DNA from 2 places in the Salimicrobium salexigens genome. Region 1 is predicted to be linked to the other one. Evidence: riboswitches for the same ligand, from Rfam matches in the RefSeq annotation. Region 1 holds a riboswitch; the other holds the start of a gene.
What was found. A riboswitch is a leader RNA that binds a small molecule or an ion and turns the genes downstream of it on or off. The one in region 1 is predicted to bind thiamine pyrophosphate.
Positions count from the first base shown of each region.

Region 2: it holds a riboswitch for thiamine pyrophosphate, as region 1 does, so the genes downstream of both, BW931_RS10570 (YkoF family thiamine/hydroxymethylpyrimidine-binding protein) here and tenA (thiaminase II) in region 1, are expected to answer to the same signal.

Region 1 is NZ_FTOK01000001.1:287,293-291,068, forward strand. Features, by position in the region: gene BW931_RS01460 (ABC transporter permease subunit) at 1-253, opposite strand, end outside; gene BW931_RS01465 (ABC transporter ATP-binding protein) at 250-1,137, opposite strand; TPP riboswitch at 1,308-1,416, shown strand; gene thiW (energy coupling factor transporter S component ThiW) at 1,493-1,978, shown strand; TPP riboswitch at 1,983-2,085, shown strand; gene tenA (thiaminase II) at 2,120-2,806, shown strand; gene thiD (bifunctional hydroxymethylpyrimidine kinase/phosphomethylpyrimidine kinase) at 2,803-3,603, shown strand; gene thiM (hydroxyethylthiazole kinase) at 3,600-3,776, shown strand, end outside.
Region 2 is NZ_FTOK01000008.1:77,741-81,516, reverse strand. Features, by position in the region: gene BW931_RS10585 (BCCT family transporter) at 1-222, opposite strand, end outside; gene BW931_RS10580 (NAD(P)-dependent oxidoreductase) at 402-1,034, shown strand; gene BW931_RS10575 (SDR family oxidoreductase) at 1,049-1,696, shown strand; TPP riboswitch at 1,783-1,885, shown strand; gene BW931_RS10570 (YkoF family thiamine/hydroxymethylpyrimidine-binding protein) at 1,970-2,566, shown strand; gene BW931_RS10565 (ECF transporter S component) at 2,563-3,141, shown strand; gene BW931_RS10560 (ABC transporter ATP-binding protein) at 3,141-3,776, shown strand, end outside.

The DNA of each region.
Region 1 (3,776 bases):
AAATAAGCAGGTAGAATAATCCGTAGTATTCCGCTGAAATAAACTGGCCATAGTTGCCGAAAGCTTCCAGTCCGAGAGCTCTTAATAGAGAATCAGGGAACAGTTCCATCATGCTTTCCATTTCATCGAGATTGTCCGCAAAGAGGGGGAACAGCGACGTCATAAGAACTACATAAATAGCGGAAACGAGACCGAAGCCGAGGAATAATTTAATATTTGATTTCATCATTTGTTTATAAAGCGGAAAATTCATGACCCGGCCTCCTCTGCATCATAGTAATCCATAAATATCTGTTCCAGACTCTGGGTGCCGGCACTGATATTTTTGACGCTGTACTTCGATAATTCGTGGATAAAATTATCAAAGTCCCCCTGGACTTCGACCCGTACGAATAACCCCTCCGTTTTTTTAATGGAAAGCCTGGATTCCTTCATAGCTTCAACATCTTCGGACCGGGTCAGTGTGACATCGAAGACCTTACGCTGCATGGATTGCAGTTCGTGTATATCCTTGACCGTAACAATCTCTCCATTCCGGATGATAGCTGCACGATCGCACGTTCGTTCAATCTCCGAAAAGCTGTGGGAGGACATCAGAAAGGTTTTTCCCTTTTCCTTCTCTTCCAGCACGAGCTCGACGAAAAGCTTTTGCATAAGGGGGTCCAGTCCGGAGGTGGGTTCATCCAGAATATATACATCGGGGTCGTGCATAAATGTCGCAACGATTCCGATCTTCTGTTTCATCCCTTTGGACATCTTCCGGATAGGAGCATCGGGATCAAACTGGAGACGCTGAATCAGGCTGGTCCGTTTGCTCTTGTCCGTGATCCCCTGCATTCCTGCCATCATATCGAGAAAGTCGCTCCCTGTCATTCCTTCGAGAAAAGCGATCTCCCCCGGTAAATAACCGATTCTTCCCCGTGCTTTCGCCTGATTCTTCCACGTATCATAACCGTCAATTACAGCACTCCCCTTTTGAGGTTTCATATACCCGAGGAGATGACGGATAGTCGTGGATTTACCAGATCCGTTAGGTCCGAGAAACCCGAACACTTCCCCTTCCTGTACTTCAAAAGAGACGTTGAAAATCCCTTTGCCATTCGGAAACCGCCGGGTAAGATTGTCGATGCGAATCATTGCTTACACCCCTTACTGTAGCAAAAAGACTGCTTTTTCTAAATTCTATTACTCTCTCCGGGATTGTCAATGCCTCCTTGTGGAAATTACTGATATTTTCGAAAAAACGGTTCAGATGGTGCAAAAGATTCTGGCTTTTGTTATACTGGTATCGTCCAAGTGAATAAGTAATCAACTACTAGGGGTGTCCGTGATACGGACTGAGAGGAAAGAATGACTTTCCGACTCTCTGGACCTGATCTGGCTCATACCAGCGTGGGGAAGTAGTCAACATACCATTGACGAACCGGGTCCTGTAATTCAGGACCCGGTTTTTTTGCTTCTTCTTCTGCCTGGGATAAAAGGGGGGAGAATTATGAATCGCACAAAACTGCTTACGACCATGGCTGTGCTTACTGCACTCGGAACGCTCGGGGCACAGATGCTGTGGTTTCCGGCCGGAATAGCAAAGGCCTATCCGGTCCAGCATGCCGTCAACGTCGTTGCTGCCGTTACGCTTGGACCGCTGCCGGCGGTGACGATAGCTTTCCTGATAGCTGTGTTGCGGAACCTGTTAGGTCTCGGCACTCTGCTAGCATTTCCGGGGGGTATGATCGGGGCTTTTGTGGCGGGAGTGACATATCACTACACGAAGCGTATCGGGGGAGCGGTAACCGGTGAAATCATCGGGACAGGATTATTCGGATCTCTTGCTTCCGTACCGATCGCCAATCTGTTGATGGGTACAGGCGCCGGGGTTTTCGCTTTTGTACCTTCATTCGCTGTAAGTACCGTGACCGGGGCGCTGATAGGCTGGATGGTCGCAGTCCGGCTGAAACAGACAGCTATCGTGACAACTTAATTATTTGAACTGCTGGGGGCGCGGATATCGCTGAGATAAGGTTTTGCCTTAGTCCCTTTGAACCTGATGCGGGTCATGCCGCCGAAGGGAAGCACTCTGCACATGGGGGCTTCCTTTATACTAAACGAGGAGGCTATTTTTATGTCATTTACGAAAGAATTAAGAAGAGAAAATGAAGATGTATTTCAGGCGATTTTCGATCACCCGTTTGTACAGGGTCTTGGCGAAGGTGAACTGCCGAAAGAAGCGGTGGCTCACTACGTAAAAGCGGACTATGAATACTTGAATACCTTCCTTACCCTTTATGGCACGGCCATTTCCCAATCCGACAGTCGGGAGGATATAACATTTTTTCATAATCAGATCGCCTTTGTGCTGGGGGATGAGATGCACCCACACCGCAATTTAAGCGATTACGCAGGCACCCCGTACGAAAATCTTCAGGGTTATCCGATGCCACCGACAGCGGATCATTATCGTGCTCACATGAAGAGTGTGGCCACAGAAGGTCTGCTCGGAAAAACAATTGCGGCTATGCTTCCCTGTCCGTGGACTTACGATGAAATCGGAAAAGAATTGAAACGGCGTTTCTCTCCGGAATCGGACCATCCTTTCTATGAGTGGATTGAATTCTATGCCGATGATTCTATTGCCGAAACCACCGGCTACATGATGAAACGTCTGGATGAGGAAGCGGAGCGGGCATCTCCGGAAGACAGGCGGAAAATGAAAGAAGCTTTCCGGAAAAGCTGTCAGTTGGAACTCGCTTTCTGGGAAATGTCCTATTCACTGGAAGAATGGCCTGCAGGAAAGGAGGCGGCGAGATGAGACCATATACAGCACTGACAATCGCAGGATCCGATTCCGGAGGCGGAGCCGGGATTCAGGCGGATATCAAGACGATGGAAGAATGGCAGGTGTACGGAATGTCTGTGCTGACTTCTTTGACCGCCCAGAACACTATGGGAGTCCGGGAGGTTCATCACGTACCTGTTCCATTCCTTACTGCTCAGCTTAAAAGTATTGAGGAGGATCTGCCTGTGGATGCTATCAAAACCGGAATGATTTCATCGAAAGAAGCTGCACGCACAGTAGGGGAATGGATCGGGGCCCGGCGGAAACCATACGTCTGTGACCCCGTCATGGTAACTGCGAGCGGTCATCCTCTTATGGAAGAGGAGACGAGGGAGGCGCTTTCCGAATATCTTTTTCCTCATGCTGATGTCGTCACTCCGAATATTCCGGAAGCGGAAACGCTGCTTAGGATGACTATTAAGACAGAAGCTGATATGGAAGAAGCGGCAGGACTGTTTGTAGAAAAACTCGGCAGCCGCGGCGCGCTCATTAAAGGCGGACATCTGGATGGAGAAGCTGTCGATGTATTGTATGACGGAGAAATTATGAGGACATACAGAGAAGCGCGCATTAAAACGGATAATACCCATGGCACAGGCTGTACGTATGCTTCGGCTATCGCGGCGAATCTGGCGCGGGGACGGACGCTTCCTGTAGCTGTAGAGAAGGCTAAACATTTTATTACCGAAGCTATCCGTCATTCTTTCGACCTCGGTTCAGGGAGCGGCCCTACGAATCACTGGGCCGGCAGAAGGGGGGAGGTCAAATGATGGAAGAGCGTGTAAGAGAAAAGAGACCGCTGGTTCACCACATTACGAATGAAGTAGTGATGAATTTCTCTGCGAACGGCCTCCTGGCATTCGGAGGGAGCCCGGTCATGGCGAAAGAAAGAGAAGAAGTCGCAGACATAGCAGGGGCGGCCGATGCTCTTGTATTGAATATC
Region 2 (3,776 bases), on a different contig from region 1:
ATACTTACTGAAAGCAAGGTAGAAGTTGAAAATGATGAGAGCAAATACGAAGATAAGGTAGAACCAGCCAAACGTGTTAGCTATAAAGCTGTACACTGTGTCTGCCTGGGTTGCTAACGTATCCGGTGCCAATCCTCCCCAGATAGTAAAGGCTAAAATGATGAGGAAAGAAGACCAGAAGGTCGTGTTCATAAACTTATACTTTTTCTTCTTAGTTGCCACGTGATTTCCTCCTTGGTAGGTATAAGACGTAGTGATGAGTGGTTATTCACTTTTTAATGTTACAGGGATAACACCCCAAATGTAAAGGCTTTATCCCACATAAGCTATTAGTTGTTTCGGAGATGGTAATTTGGGAAAATGAAAGAGGTACAGTATGTAAGGAGAAAGGAGAGGTATCAGTGAAAATAGCGGTATTTGGAGGTACGGGCTCCACCGGTCTCCGGCTGATAGATAAGCTGCTCGGTCGCGGTCACGAAGTGTACGCCTATGCCAGAAGTCCGGAAAAGTTGTATCCGATGGAGCACGACCGGCTAGCGATAATCGAAGGTACACTGGATGAACGGGAGAAAATCAAAGAAACGGTAGACGGAATGGACGCCGTCATCAGCCTTCTAGGTCCTTCCGGGCGCGTTAAAAGGCAGAGGCTCAGTGAAGGAGTCATCAACATCGTAGAAACGATGGGAGAAACAGGAACAAAACGGTTTGTCGGTATTACGACGGGCATCGTCAAGGACCCGAATGACGAGAAAGACTACCGCCGAAATGCGGTCGCTTCCGCACTGCGCCTCGGCTTTGCCAACAATCAGCGTGAAATTGAACGTATGGCCACAGCTATCCGGAGTACGGATCTGGGCTGGACACTGGTACGTGCCGGCTTCCTTACGGACAAAGCGGAGAAGCCGCTTAAAATCGGTTATTTAGGAAAACATGAAGTAGGAATGAGTGTGTCGCGTGCGAGCGTAGCCCAATTTCTCGCAGACTTGGCAGAAACAAACGACTATGTAAGGGAGTCACCTGTTGTAAGTAACTAGAAAGGCGGGATTATATGAAAAAAGTTCTTGTTGCCGGAGCGAACGGTCAGATAGGAAAACATCTCGTCCGTCTGCTTCAGGAAAGTGAACAGTTCGAAGCTAAAGCGATGATCCGCGATAAAACACAGGCATCCTTTTTTGAAAACCTGGGTGCAGGAGTGGCTGTTGCGGATCTGGAAGATGAAATCGATGTGCTTGCCGCATTGATGGATGACGTGGATGCCGTCGTGTTTGCTGCCGGGTCCGGACCTCATACCGGGAAGGATAAAACCATCATGATAGATCTGGACGGAGCCGCGAAAATGATGGAAGCAGCGAAACAGAAAGGCGTAAGCCGCTTTGCTCTTATCAGCTCTTTCGATACGAGGCGCGGCAGCTGGGGAAGTGAAGACTTCCGTCCGTATGCGGCCTGTAAGTTTTATGCGGACGAATGGCTCCGCGCTTCCGGTCTGGAGTATACCATCATCCATCCGGGCCGCCTTACCAATGACGAAGGTACGGGGAAAGTGAACGCAGGCGAGGAAATTCCGCGCGACGAAGTCCCGCGGGAAGATGTCGCGAAAGTTATAGTGGAGACGTTGAACAGTCCTCATCTTGTTAACAAGGAGTTTCAGGTTACGAAAGGCGAATCTCCCGTAATGGAAGCTCTGAAAATGGTGTAAACGTAAATATCGAGCGGAAAACGACGGTTTACAAAATTTTCTGCATGCTTTATGATAAATTCAAACAACAAAAAACTGCATATCGTTTCATGCACTGGGGGAGCCGGCTCACGGCTGAGAAGAATTGAATTCTGACCCTTTGGACCCGATCTGGTTAGTACCAGCGTGGGGAAGTGCAGTCTGAATAAAAACGGCAAACTCTTTTAATGATACAGACTGCGTCCCGCGAATCGGATGCAGTCTTTTTTGTTTTATTAAAAGGAGGAATTATGTATGAGTCAGCAGCAGGAAAATGTGAAAATTGCAGGATGCTCTTTTTCGGTTCACCCGATGAGTGATGACTTCAAGGAAAAGATCAAGGGAGCTCTGGAAAAAATCGATACTTCAAAAGTATGGATGAATACGGATGAAGTGACGACGACGGTACGCGGGGATATCGAGCACGTATTTGACGTGACGCGGGCAGTGTTCCTGCGTGTAGCCGAAACAGGGGTACACACAGCCCTGAATGCAACGTTTTCTGTCGGGTGCCCGGGAGATTCCGAGGGTGACCAATATACCGGGCATAAAGAAAAGCCGGAAAACGGGCTGTGGGATCTGGATCAGTACACCGGCGCAAAATTCTCCCTTTACCCGATGGGTGGCGGAAATTATATGGACGTTATATACAAGGGGATTGAACGTATGAAAGAAAGTGGGATTGAGGTCTCCGAAGCTCACTATGCCACTAAGCTGTCAGGGGATACGAATACGATGTTCAAAGGTCTTGAAGAAGTGTTCAGCGACACAGAGAAAAGTGGTTCTTCCCATACCGTAATGACTGTAGCGATGTCCGCAAACAGTCCATCCCAGGAAAGAGGAAATAAATGAAGAATTGGAAACTGAAGGAAATAGTGGTCATGTCGGTACTTTCCGTCGTATTCGCAGTCGTTTACCTCGCTTTTCTCCCTGTGGGGAAAATACTGACGGGTTTCTTCGGACCAATCGGTTATGACTTTATCTTCGGCATCTGGTTCATCGTTTCTATTATCGCTGCTTATATTATCAGAAAACCCGGCGCCGCTTTTCTTTCCGAAACCATTGCGGCTACTGTCGAAGTACTGCTCGGGAACGCAGCAGGTCCCATGCTTCTGATCAGCGGAATGATCCAGGGTCTCGGTGCGGAATCGGCGTTCGCCATGACCGGGTATCGCCGCTACAACCTCGGGACACTTATGTTCTCCGGAATGATGGCCGCCGTCTTCAGCTTCGTCTGGGGATACTTCCAGTCCGGGTACGCAGCACTTGCCGGCGGGTATGTACTGCTGATGTTTGTGACGCGCCTTGTCAGCGGAGCGATTCTTGCGGGAGTGGCCGGAAAAGCTCTGAGTGACGCTCTGGCGAAAACCGGCGTTCTTTCGGGATTTGCTCTCGGCAAAGAAAAACGGAAGAAGCATGCTGCATGATGAATGTACAAAATTTGTCCCTGCAGTACGATGATATGGATGCCCCGATTCTCCAGAACGTAACGTTCTCGCTCGGGGAAAAGGAATGTGTACTTCTGCTCGGGGCAAGCGGTTCGGGAAAAAGCACGCTCAGCCGGTGCCTGACGGGAATTTATCCGAAAGAGCTCGAGGGTACAATGGAAGGAGAAGTGACGTTTGAAGGTAAGCCGGTCAAAGATGCTGCCACCGGGACGATGAGCCGGAGAGTAGGGACTGTATTTCAGGACCCGGAAACGCAGTTCTGCATGCTTACGGTGGAGGATGAAGTGGCGTTCGGGCTTGAAAATATATGTGTTCCTTCTGAAAAGATGGAAAAGAGAGTGGAGACTGCTCTTGAGGAGGTGGGACTCCTCCACAAGAAGGAAGCGGCGGTCATTTCTCTTTCCGGGGGAGAGAAACAGAAGCTGGCCCTCGCCTGCATACTTGCTATGGAGCCTCCGGTGATCGTTCTGGATGAACCGACAGCGAATCTCGACCCCGTAGCTACCGATGAATTTGTTTCTCTGCTCCGTTCTTTGAAAGAGTTGAAAAATGTAACGATTTTCGTTATTGAGCATGACCTTGACCCCTGGATCGATATAACAGACCGGGTGCTG